Regions from separate parts of the Bradyrhizobium sp. CCBAU 051011 genome, predicted to be linked through region 1. Evidence: riboswitches for the same ligand, from Rfam matches in the RefSeq annotation. Region 1 holds a riboswitch; the other holds the start of a gene.

What was found. A riboswitch is a leader RNA that binds a small molecule or an ion and turns the genes downstream of it on or off. The one in region 1 is predicted to bind cobalamin.
Region 2: another riboswitch for cobalamin. It lies ahead of ACH79_RS24500 (DUF1636 domain-containing protein); the one in region 1 lies ahead of ACH79_RS40100 (energy-coupling factor ABC transporter permease).

Annotation. Positions count from the first base shown of each region.
Region 1 is NZ_CP022222.1:8,519,556-8,525,636, reverse strand. It holds gene cobJ (precorrin-3B C(17)-methyltransferase) at 1-208, shown strand, start outside; gene ACH79_RS40120 (cobalt-precorrin-6A reductase) at 184-933, opposite strand; gene ACH79_RS40115 (bifunctional cobalt-precorrin-7 (C(5))-methyltransferase/cobalt-precorrin-6B (C(15))-methyltransferase) at 932-2,113, shown strand; gene ACH79_RS40110 (cobalamin biosynthesis protein) at 2,110-2,478, shown strand; gene cobM (precorrin-4 C(11)-methyltransferase) at 2,475-3,257, shown strand; gene ACH79_RS43485 (hypothetical protein) at 3,257-3,466, shown strand; cobalamin riboswitch at 3,691-3,909, shown strand; gene ACH79_RS40100 (energy-coupling factor ABC transporter permease) at 3,946-4,623, shown strand; gene cobF (precorrin-6A synthase (deacetylating)) at 4,675-5,424, shown strand.
Region 2 is NZ_CP022222.1:5,251,536-5,257,616, forward strand. It holds gene ACH79_RS44115 (hypothetical protein) at 1-937, opposite strand, end outside; gene bluB (5,6-dimethylbenzimidazole synthase) at 1,069-1,773, opposite strand; gene ACH79_RS24495 (cobyrinate a,c-diamide synthase) at 1,773-3,101, opposite strand; cobalamin riboswitch at 3,419-3,609, shown strand; gene ACH79_RS24500 (DUF1636 domain-containing protein) at 3,719-4,168, shown strand; gene cobU (bifunctional adenosylcobinamide kinase/adenosylcobinamide-phosphate guanylyltransferase) at 4,165-4,683, shown strand; gene cobW (cobalamin biosynthesis protein CobW) at 4,704-5,717, shown strand; gene cobN (cobaltochelatase subunit CobN) at 5,732-6,081, shown strand, end outside.

The DNA.
Region 1 (6,081 bases):
CGCGCTCTCGGTGCTGAAGGAGGCAGGTTGCGGCGAGCGCCTCGTGATCTTCGCCCATGCGGTCAGCACGGTCGCGGAGCGAATTGAAACCGTGATGCTGCGCGAGGCACGGCCCGAGATGGCCGACATGCGAACCCTTGTCATCGTCGGTAATTCGGCAACGCGCCGCGTCGGCCGCTGGGTCTATGCACCGAGGCATGCCCGATGACGGAGCCATTGCATGACCTCCGCCACGCTTTCGACTCGGGGCCTGTCAGGCAATTCGGGCCGCTTGAGCATCACGACGGGAAGGCCGAGCTCGCGCGCGGCGTCGATCTTGGCGCGCGCGCCCGCTCCACCGGAGTTGCGGGCAACAACCCATTCGATGCCGCGCGCACGCATCATCTCCAATTCGCCGGCGAGGGTGAACGGTCCGCGCGACACGATGACATCGACGTCCGGAAACGGCAGTGGTCCATCGGGAGGATCGACAAACCGCAAAGTGTAGGCGTGCTGCGGCCTGGCGCTGAAAGGTGCGATGTGCTGGCGTCCGATCGCAAGAAATACCCGCGCGCGATTGTTCGGCAATGCTGCCGTAGCGGAGGAGATATCCGCGGCCTCGATCCAGGTGTCGCCGGTCCCTTTTGCCCAGGGCGCGCGCTCGAGCGCGATCAGCGGTGTTCCGGTCATCTCGCACGCTGCAACCGCATTACGGCTCATTTCGGCCGCGAAGGGATGGGTTGCATCGACAAGGTGCGTTATTTCCTCGCGCCGAATGAACTCGGCAAGGCCATTCACGCCGCCGAACCCTCCGATGCGGGTCGGCAGCGGCTGGTTCACGGGGGCGCGGGTGCGACCTCCATAGGAATAGATCGCATCACACCCCGCGCGCGCCACAGCGTCTGCGAGCAGATTGGCATCGCTTGTTCCGCCCAGAATGAGGGCGCACATCATGCATGATCCCTGGCTGACGATCATCGGCATTGGCGAAGATGGCCTTGCCGGCCTCTCGGATGCAAGCCGAAAGGCGCTTGCGGAAGCCGAGACGGTGTTTGGCGGCGAACGGCATCTCGCGCTGGCAGGGATTTCCGACCGCGGCCGTCCCTGGGCGGCGCCGTTCGAGACAGATTGCGTGCTGGCCTGCCGCGGTCGTCCGACGGTGGTGCTCGCCTCGGGCGATCCGTCCTGGTACGGCGTAGGAGCCAGTCTCGCGGAACGGCTCAGCAAGAGCGAATGGATTGCGCATCCCGCGCTCTCGACATTCTCGCTTGCCTCGGCGCGGCTCGGATGGCGGCTCGAATCTGTCGTCTGTCTTGGAATCCACGCGGCGCCATTCGAACGCCTGGTGCCGCATCTGACACATGGAGCGCGCATCATTTGTCTCGTGCGCGACGGCAAGGCGCCCGGCGATCTGGCCAAATGGTTGACGGCGCGCGGCTGGGGCAATTCACGGCTATGGACGCTCACCGCGCTCGGCGGTCCCCGCGAATCCGTGGCGCAATATCGGGCCGACAGCTACGCCGCAGATGGCGGCGCGGGGCCGGTGGCAGTTGCGCTGGAAACCAATGGACCGCACGGCGTTCCGCGCAGCTCCGGCCTTTCAGACGCGCTCTTCGTGCATGACGGCCAGATCACCAAGCGGCCGATGCGCGCGCTCGCGCTTTCGTCGCTGGCGCCGAGATCCGGCGACAGATTATGGGACATTGGCGCCGGTTCAGGTTCGATCTCGGTAGAATGGGCTCTCTGTGGTGGCACGGCGATCGCCATCGAAGCGCGGTCTAATCGCGTAGCGAATATCCGCGGCAACGCGGCAACCTTCGGTCTGACGCATCGGATCGCCATCGTCGAGGGAATAGCGCCTGATATCCTCTCACGCCTTGAGACACCGCAAGCCGTCTTCATCGGCGGAGGGCTCGACGCTAGGATGTTCGATGCGGTGTGGTCGCGCATTGAGCCGAGAGTAAGGGTGGTTGCGCATGCCGTCACGCTGGAGACCGAGGCGCTACTCTCGGACCTTCATCAACGCCACGGTGGCGAGTTGATGCGAATTGAGATTGCGCATGCGGGTCACCTCGGCCGCTATCGCTCCTGGGAGGCGATGCGGCCGGTCGTGCAATGGAGTGCAGTCAAGTGAAGGTCGCAGGTCTGGGGTTCAAGCGGGAGGTCACACTGGCTGCGCTGCGCGAAGCTCTCGCCGCCGCGGGCGGTCCTGAAGGTCTCGCGGCAGTTGCAACTGTCAGCGACAAGGCCGAAACCGCCGCGCTCAAATTGCTGGCGCGCGAACTCACCGTGCCGATCCGGCCTGTTTCGGCCGATGTCCTAGCCGGCATTGCCACGCCCACACAGTCAGAATCCATCAAGGCGAAGTTCGGTACGGGCTCCGTCGCCGAAGCCGCAGCGCTTGCGGTCGCCGGCCGTGGTGCGCGCCTCGTTTCGACGCGGGCTGTCTCGCAGGATCGGACGGCGACCGCAGCGATCGCGGTAGGAGACGCCGAATGACGGTGCACTTCATCGGTGCCGGACCGGGAGCAGCTGATCTGCTCACCTTGCGCGGTCGCGATCTGATTGCCGCCTGTGCGGTCTGCCTCTATGCCGGCTCTCTCGTACCCGAGGGCGTTCTTGCCCATTGCCCAAAGGATGCACGGATCGTGAACACCGCGCCGCTGTCGCTCGACGACATCATGTCGGAGATCGTCACCGCGCATCGTGAGGGCAAGGACGTCGCGCGGCTACATTCCGGGGATCTCTCGATCTGGTCGGCGATGGGCGAGCAATTGCGCCGCCTGCGCGCGCTTCAAATCTCCTATTCAATCACGCCGGGCGTGCCGGCCTTTTCCGCCGCCGCGGCCGCGATCGAGGCCGAGCTCACGCTACCGGATCTTGTGCAATCGGTCGTGCTGACGCGGATGCCGGGCAGGGCGAGCGCGATGCCGCAAGGCGAGAAACTCGCCACCTTTGCCGCGACCGGTGCGGTGCTCGCCATCCATCTCTCGATCCATCTGCTTTCCACGGTGATTGATGAGCTGACGCCGCACTACGGAGGAGACTGCCCGGTTGCAATAGTCTGGCGCGCAAGCTGGCCGGATCAGCGCATCGTCCGCGCCACGCTCGGTACCTTGGACTCTGCTGTAAGCACCGAGCTCGAGCGCACAGCCGTTATTCTGGTTGGCCGCACACTGGGTTCGGAAGATTTCGGAGAGAGCCGCCTGTATGCCGTCGACTATGACCGCCGCTATCGGCCGCTCGGGCCGACGCCTCGCTTTCCGGAAGGCTCGTGATGACGGCGAGCCTCGTCATCTCCGCGCCTGCATCCGGGGTCGGCAAGACGACGCTGACGCTGGCGCGCGCCTATCGCGATCGCGGGCTGAAGGTCCAGTGCTTCAAGAGCGAGCCCGATTATATCGATGCGCGGCAATTGCCGATCCGGAATCAACGACCCTATTTATATGGGGAAGCGACACATTCCCGGCGCTCGCGGCAAAACTGATCGAGCACGGTGGCTGCCGACACGCCGGCGCTATTTGCGAGTCTCTTGGCCACGCCGAGGAGCGGATTGTCCGCACCACGATTGCGAAGCTCGCAGAGCAGCTAGCGCAAACCGGCGCCGCAACGACGGCGCCGATCATTCTTTTCGGCACGCTGGCGGGAGAGACCCGATGATGACGCTGTCGCCCGATCTCGCGAGCCCCTTGACGTCTCCTCGTCGGAAGGAGCACACAGAGCAGGCATGGTGCTCGAAGCGGCGCAAAGCGCCAGAGCATAATTGGGAACGGGGAAGGGCGGACCTGAATGCGGCGCCCAAAGCCCGGCCGCCCCCGCGACTGTAAGCGGTGAGGGGCTCCGATCCGCCACTGGCCGTCAGGCCTGGGAAGGCCGGGGACCGGTTTCGAACCGCGAGCCAGGAGACCGGCCCTGCAGTTTTTAACGCTAACGCCGTCGGGTGTGACGGCAGAAGGGACTTAAGTCATGCATATCGAACCAGGTATCGTTACGGGCGCCAAGCTCGTGCTGAGTTGCGCAACCGGTGCCGTTGCCGCCGGCTGCGCCTTCAAGCCCGTGGTCGAAACCGTGCGCGCGCAGGGAATTGTTTCGCTGGCGGTGCGCACCGTCGCAACAACGGTCCTGGTCTTCTCGTTCTTCGAACTCCTGCCGCATTTCAGGGTCGGGGTCTCGGAGGTGCATTTCATTCTCGGCTCGACGCTGTTTCTCCTGTTCGGCGCAGCGCCAGCCGCGTTCGGGTTGGCGCTTGGTCTTCTGCTGCAGGGGCTGTTCTTCGTGCCGACCGACCTGCCGCAATATGGTATGAACGTGACGACGCTGCTGGTGCCCTTATTTGCGATCCAGGCGCTGGCCGGGCGGATCATTCCTCGCAACACCGCCTATGTTGACCTGCAATATCGGCAGGCACTTGCGCTTTCAACCGCCTATCAATCCGGCATCGTAGGGTGGGTCGCCTTCTGGGCGCTGTATGGTGCGGGCTTTGCGGCCGAGAACCTCGCCTCCATCGCGTCTTTCGCCGCTTCTTACGCGCTCGTCGTGGTCATTGAACCGCTGGCCGATCTGACCGTGTTGGCACTGGCGAAATCGCTGCGAGGTGTGACTGCCGATGGTCTTGTTACCTATCGGCTTCACAACGGCGCCTGAAGATGACGTGCGGGCGGTCGCAAGCCGCGGCCGCCCCCGTTTCATAACGTAATGCTGACACTCTCCCTGATAGGCATTGGCTGCGGCGATCCCGAGCAGCTCACGCTTGGGGCGATCCGCGCGATCAATGCAGCTGACTTGGTGCTGATTCCGCGCAAGGGCCCGGTGAAGTCCGATCTCGCCGACCTGCGCCGGCTGATTTGCGCGCAAGCCCTGACGAACAGCCGCACGCGCGTTGCTGAGTTCGACGTGCCCGTTCGCGATACTGCGCAGGAGAGCTACCGCAAGGGAGTGGAGGAATGGCACGACGCCGTCGCCGTGACCTGGTCCCGGGCAATTGCGGCGCATCTCGGTGATGACGGGCGCGTTGCCCTGCTGATCTGGGGCGATCCTTCGCTATACGACTCGAGCCTGCGGATCGCACAAAGGCTTGATCCGTTGCCGATAATCGAGGTCGTCCCGGGCATCACGTCGATCCAGGCGCTTTGCGCCGCACATTCACTGCCGCTGAACGACATTGGGGAGCCTTTTCTCGTCACCACCGGACGGCGGCTGCGCGAATGCGGTTGGCCATCCGGCGCCGACACGGTGGTCGTCATGCTCGATGGCGGCGCCGCGTTCCAGTGGCTCGATCCGAACGGACTACATATCTGGTGGGGCGCCTATCTCGGGATGCCCCCGCAAATCACCATGTCAGGTGCGCTCGCAGAAGTGGGGCCAATCATCGTCGCCGCCCGACAGGAAGCACGCGCCAAGCATGGCTGGATCATGGATAGCTACATCATCAAGCGCGTGTCGTAGCACTCGTGCGAAGGCTGCTGGCATTGCGGCGTCCCGCGGCAAGCGCCTTCGCACGGCTTCCAAATGCGCCCGATCGCTGAGATCGGCCGGAGCGCCCGAAGGGGAGATCGTTCCTTCGATAGTATTGACGACTACCGCATGCCGGACCAACCAAAGAAAGGCTTCCCATTTCCATCCCTATATCTCCGACGCTTATCAATGCGAGAAACATCTTTAACATTCGCCCGCGGAGGCTTTACCGCGAAGACTGATATCACGGCCGGAGAAGAATGCGTACTCAACACCTCACGGGCCGCCGACCTGCAACGAAGGCGCGTTGCCTCGCGTAAGGCGAGTTTCTCATGACCGTGCTCGTCCCTTCTCGTTAAAGCGACGGGGATGGCGCTTGCGCCGAAGGTAGCAACTCGTTGCGAGCGTGGCGGTCGTCTAACCAACCTGCGCAAGCCAATTTCCGAAAGAATTGCCGGGGCGTCGCCATAGCGGCGACCGAGAAAAAGAGGCCGCTTGTAATGAACAAGCGGCCCAAGTCTAGGGAGGAAACGCCCAAGGAGGGCTGCGATAGCGCATCGCGCTACCGTGGTGCGTATATGCGTTGGCGGAGCACAAAACGCAAGAGTTGACTTCCGGATCGGCATCAAAGCGCACCGCTCACGCCTC
Region 2 (6,081 bases), 3.3 Mb from region 1:
GCGGCAACACCGCGTCGGCCTTTTGACTGTCTCTCCTGACGATGATGATCGCTCCGTTTCGGATGGCGAACCGTGCGCCGACCAATTTGGGCACCTTCTCCGTTAGCGAGGATGGCAGAGGGATTGTCCCTCCCGTGACGGGATCGCCGACATTAACGGCTGGCGCCGCCGGGCCCGTAAACGGCGCCGGCTTGATGTATTCACGGATCAACTGAACTTCCTCGCGCGAAAACGCGAGCGGCGGCTGTTGGGGCAGGCTTTGCGCCAAGGCTTTGCTCTTTTCGGCGGCGGCCTTGATCTCCGCCTCCCTGACCTTCTCCGCCTGATCAAATCTCGCCAACCGTTCCCTTGAGGAATGCAGTTCGCGCTGGAGCGAGGCGATTTCGGTTTTCAGGGATTTGATCTGAGTGAGTGCGACCACCGCGCCGGCGCAGATGATGATGACGAGCAAGGTTAGGAGTGCAAAGGTTCCACCGCCAATCCCTGCGGCTCTGCGCGGGGCTGTTGCATTCGGTGTATCCCGCACCAGGTGGCCGCGCCAGATGCCGCCCAGCCGCTCGAACCTTGCGGCGATCGCCCTGAGAAGCTTCTGTCGCCGTGAAGCGTCCCGCAAGGGCGGTTGGAACTCGGAGCCAAGACTCCGCGTCAGGAAAGCAGGCGAATCCGCGCCGCGATCGGGAACGCAAGGCTCATTACCGGCTTCGAGCGTGCTCAAGAGCGAACGGCCGGCGTCAGTGATCTGTAGTTCGCGACTTTCGAGGACCACCAGACCGGACTGAATGATGTCGATATCGCCGAGTGGTGGGAGCTCTTCCGTCGCTTGGTCCTGATCTTCGTTCGCGGCAAAGATGCCAACTTCACGACTGACTTCCTCAAGTGTCGCACGCCCATTTGGGCGTCGGGCCAGCGCAGTCAAGATAGCCAACTTGAGGTGCATGCTAGCCCTCGCCATCCGCGAAACGGCTGAGTTCGGCCTCTGGCGGCGTTCAACAATCTCGCCGCCGTGGAATCGAGCGTATCACGCAACGTCAATATTTGCGAAGGTCGCTACGGTCGTCATCTACCCTTTCATCGCGTAATGACAGCGCGTCCCGCGGCCGTGCGATTCTGCCAGCCATGCCTGACGAGCTCTGGATCGGTGTGTTCTTCTTGCGGCCACCCGACACACAGGTAGGCGATGAGTTTCCAGTCTTCGGGAACTTGCAGGACTTTTGCAATATTCGCCGGGTCAAGGATTGAAACCCAGCCTACTCCAAGCCCAATAGACCGGGCCGCAAGCCAGAACGTCGCGAGCATGGCGACGACCGAATATTCGAGCGTCAGCGGGATGGTGCGGCGCCCGAGATTAGCTCCTTGATCCGTGCTTTGATCGCAAAACACGGCAAACTGCACGGGCGCAACCTGCAGCCCTTCCAGTTTAAGCCGTGCGTAAGCGATTGCGCGGTCCGCTTCATAAGAAGCAAGTGCCTCCGCGTTGCAACGCGCGAAGTCCTCTCGGATTCTGTCTCTTGCGTCTTTGCTTTCGACGTTCACCCATCTCCAGGGTTGGCTGTTGCCGACGGAAGGAGCAAGTTGCGCGAGATCCAGCAAGGCATCGATCGTCTCGGCCTTGACCGTGTCGCCGCGGAAGCGCCTCACGTCACGACGCCACGCGACAAGCTGCGCAAATTGGGCCCGAAATAGTTCATCGAAAACCGGCGGAATCGACGTCGGAAGGTTTGAACCGGCGAATGGCTCGCGGCTTGCTGTGCTTTGCTGGTCAGGGTCGGGCATCAGGATTCCGCGATGATGTGAAAGAAGCTGCCGGTCACCCGGCCACGGCGGCTTCCCGTGGGCGCGAATTCGCTGCCGTAAGCATCGGTGAGAAAGGCGAACGGCTCGTCCGAGCCATGAGCAGTGACGTCAGCATAATGGAATTCGTGTCCCTTCAGCGTCTTTCCCAGGGGACCGAGGCACCCAGAGGCTGCAAGGCGCGCTTCCCTGTAGCCGAGACGCATTTTCGGTTTGGAAAGGCTTGTTTGAACGCCGAGAAGTCCAGCCATCGGATAGGTCTTTCCCGCCGCGTCGGTCAGGGTCTCACCCAGGATCATGTAGCCGCCGCATTCGCCGTGAACGGGCTTGATAGCCGCGAAATGTCGCAGCCCCTCGAGAAAATTGCTCGCTGAGGCAATTTGCGCGGCATGAAGCTCCGGATATCCCCCTGGCAGCCAGCAAATATCGCAGTCGGCTGGCGGAGGCTCATCAGCAAGCGGAGAGAATGTTTGTATTTCCGCGCCGCTGTTGCGCCAGCCATCCAGGATATGGCGATATGTAAATGAAAACGCCTCGTCGTGAGCGATCGCGATGCGCTGTCCCGGTGGCTGCAGTGCTGGCGCGTGCGGGCCCGTCTGCGAGGGAAGAAACGCTTCCGCGCATCCGAAGAGCTCGTTCATCTGCACGTGTTGGGCCACGAACTCGGCCATTGCGTCCAGTTTGTTTTCCAGTTCCGGGGTTTCACCGGCCTGTACCAATCCCAAATGGCGCTCCGGCAGAGCGATGCCGTCGGATTTTGGCAAGCTGCCCAGGATGGGGATTGCAAGTTTGGTAATTCCATCACTTACCAGGCGAAGATGCCTTTCGCTGGCGACGCGGTTCAGAACGATGCCAGCAATTTTCACCCGTTCATCGAAGGTCATAAACCCCTTTACGATTGCGCCCGCGGATTGCGATTGCGCGCTGACATCGAGCACCAGCACAATGGGAAGGCCGAGCGCAGATGCCACGTCCGCAGATGAACCGCTGCGACCGGGTTGAACAGGAACGCCGTCGAACAAACCCATGGACGCTTCGCAGATCAGCAGATCGCTGTCCTTCGCAGCTTCGGCTGCAAGCTGTGCGATCAGGCCAGGTTTCATTGCCCAGCTATCGAGATTGACGCCAGGCCGGCCGGAAGCGGCACCATGAAACGCCGCATCGATATAGTCCGGTCCACATTTTGCGCCGGCCACGCGAATTCCACTTCTTCGGTAAGCACGGAGAAGTCCGATCGTCAAAGTAGTTTTGCCGCTGCCAGATCGGGGAGCAGCTATCATGAGACCGCGCGGGGGAGGGGCAGCAATCATTCTGCGCGCCGATTACCGAGCGCAAAAATCACCTGCGCGACGCTGCCTGCGACGGACGAATCTGCCTGCACTAAGGTCACAGATCCAATTTCCTCGAATCGATCTCTCGCCATCTGTTGATCAACTTAGGTTTGGCCCAAACGATCGCAGCGGTTTCGCCTTGCGGTCGATCCGCGCGTGAATCACATCCGCAAGTATTTGATTATACTTTAGAAAGGTTCGGCGGCTGCGTTGGGTATCAGGTTCTTTCTTGTCATGCGGTAACTGACGCAACTCCGCTGATGGGTCAACCGCCGTTGACCGGGGCATCTTCGGCGGTTAGCGTCATCGGCGATGGTCCTTCCCTAGGAAGGTGAAAAGGGAAGCCGGTGCGACAAACGTCAACGCCGGCGCTGCCCCCGCAACTGTAAGCGACGAGCCCGCGCCGGTGCCACTGGGAAATCCCGGGAAGGCGGCTACGGGCAGTGACTCGCGAGCCAGGAGACCTGCCATCACGAACTGTGCTTTGGAGGCGTCTGGGCGGGGTGCACCGGACGGGAGCGAGCCCGATGGCGCCGTTTGCCGTCGAGCGCGACCCAACAAAGCTCGCGGCCGCAAGGCCATGATACGAGCAACTGATGGATCGCGACAGCGCTACTAAGCCCGCCCGTCAAGCCTTGATCGAACAGCCGCAGGCCAACCTGCCTGACAGGCCCGTCGTCGTGAGTGTTTGCATCACCTGCAAGGCGGCGGACGGCGCTGCTGTGGTCGGCCCGGAGATGTACGCGGCTGTGCAGGCTGCGATCGGGAAGGACGCCAACATTGCCGTCCGCCCGGTGCAATGCCTTAGCGTTTGCAAGCGCCCAGCGACGGTCGCGGTCACGAGTCCCGACGGATATACATTCATGTTTGGCGATCTGCAGACCGAAAGCGGCGCTGCGGCGCTGGTATCATTCGTGCAATCCTACCAAAAATCCGATTTCGGTCTGGTCCCCTGGCGGGAACGTGCCGAGGTGCTGCGAAAGGGCATGGTGGCACGGGTACCTCCCATCCGTTGGTCACCGGACGACGGACGCGCACCGAAATGACGGATCTGGCCACTACCTTGGTGCTGGGTGGCGCCCGTTCCGGCAAATCTGCGTTTGCAGAATCGCTTGTAGGCGCCAGCGCGCTGGCGAAGGTCTATGTCGCGACGGCTACCGCCGGCGACGAGGAGATGAAGAGCCGGATTGCGTTGCACCGCGCCCGCCGTGGCGAGGGCTGGATCACCATTGAAGAGCCGCTAGCGCTGGTCGACGCGTTGACGCGCGAAGCCAGCCGCAATCGCGTCGTGCTGGTGGATTGTCTCACCTTGTGGCTGTCAAATCTGATGTTCGCTGGACGCAATCCAGACGTCGAAGCTCAGCGTTTGACGCGATTTCTCGGTGTCGCAAAGCATCCTGTCGTCTTTGTCTCGAACGAGGTCGGCCTTGGGCTGGTGCCGGAAACGCCGCTCGGCCGGACGTTTCGTGATGCGCAGGGGCGACTGAACCAGGTAGTCGCCGCCGCCGTTCCGCAAGTTGTGTTCATGGCAGCCGGACTTCCGCTCTGGCTCAAGCGCTAGTGGCTCAAGGAGAATGAAATATGTCGCGTGTTCCGGTTACCGTGCTGACTGGGTTTCTTGGCGCGGGCAAGACCACCTTGCTGCGCTCGCTGCTGACCCAGGCCGACGGACGCCGCATCGCCGTCGTCGTCAATGAATTCGGCGACGCTGGCTTCGACGGCGGCCTCGTGGAAGAATGCGCAGCGAACGCCTGCGCGCCGGGAGACGTCATCGAACTTACCAATGGCTGCATCTGCTGCACTGTGGCGGATGACTTCATTCCGACCATGGAACTGCTGTTGGGGCGCGACAAGCCGCTCGATGCCATTGTCATCGAGACTTCAGGGTTGGCGCTGCCGCAACCCTTGCTCAAGGCATTCGCATGGCCGGCGGTGAAAACGCGCGCCACGGTTGACGGTGTCGTTACAGTCGTCGATGCGCTTGCGCTGTCGGAAGGTCGGGTTACGCTCGATGAGGACGCAGTCGCAGACCAGCGTGCCGCAGACGAATCCATCGACCATGACGACCCGATCGAAGAGGTGTTTGAAGATCAATTGGCCTGTGCCGACCTGGTCGTGCTCTCGAAGAGCGACCTGGTATCGCCCATGGCGCTTACCGACATTGAAGCACGGTTGAAGGCTACGCTCCGCCCAGGAGTCAATGTTGTGCGGTCGATGGGCACATTGGCGCCCGCGGTGTTGATCGGAATGAACGCCGAGGCCGAGGAAGACGTGGCTGCCCGCGCTGGCCATCACGGCGAGGAAGAGGAACATTATCACGACGATTTCGACAGCATCGTCGTCAAGCCGTCGATCGCCCTCAGCGTCGACGAGATGCGTGCTCGGATCAGCGACGCGCTCGGTCTCGAAGGTGTGTTGCGCGTCAAGGGCCATGCGCGGGTTTCGGACAAGGTCGCGCCCGTGGTGGTGCAGGCTGTCGGGAGCCGCGTCGATCTGGTGTTCGGCCGGCCGGATGCGAAGCAGGCCGAGCGTCTCGTCGTGATCGGGCTAAAGGGATTTGACGGGACCGCCGTGCGGCGGGCGTTGGTGGAGTAATCCGCGAGAGTCAGATGCACCTCAAGCTCGACACCTCAGGCGGCATCGACGATGGCGATGTCGCGCGCGATCTCGGACAGGATAGTGCCGACATCGTTGTGCTGTCTGCGGCGGACAGCGATCTCGCCGCATTTGGCATCGCCTATGCAGGGATGCCGGACGGCTTTCCCACGGTGCGGCTGACCAATCTGTTGGCGTTGGGTCATCCTGCGTCGGTGGATGCCTTTGTCGAGCGTACGCTGAGCGAGGCAAGAATCGTTGTGCTGCGCATGCTGGGGGGCGAAAGCTACTGGCCGCACGGCGTTGAAAGCGTGCGGAGCGACGCATTGCGTCGAGGTTCGCTGTTCGCCTGTATTCCCGGCGA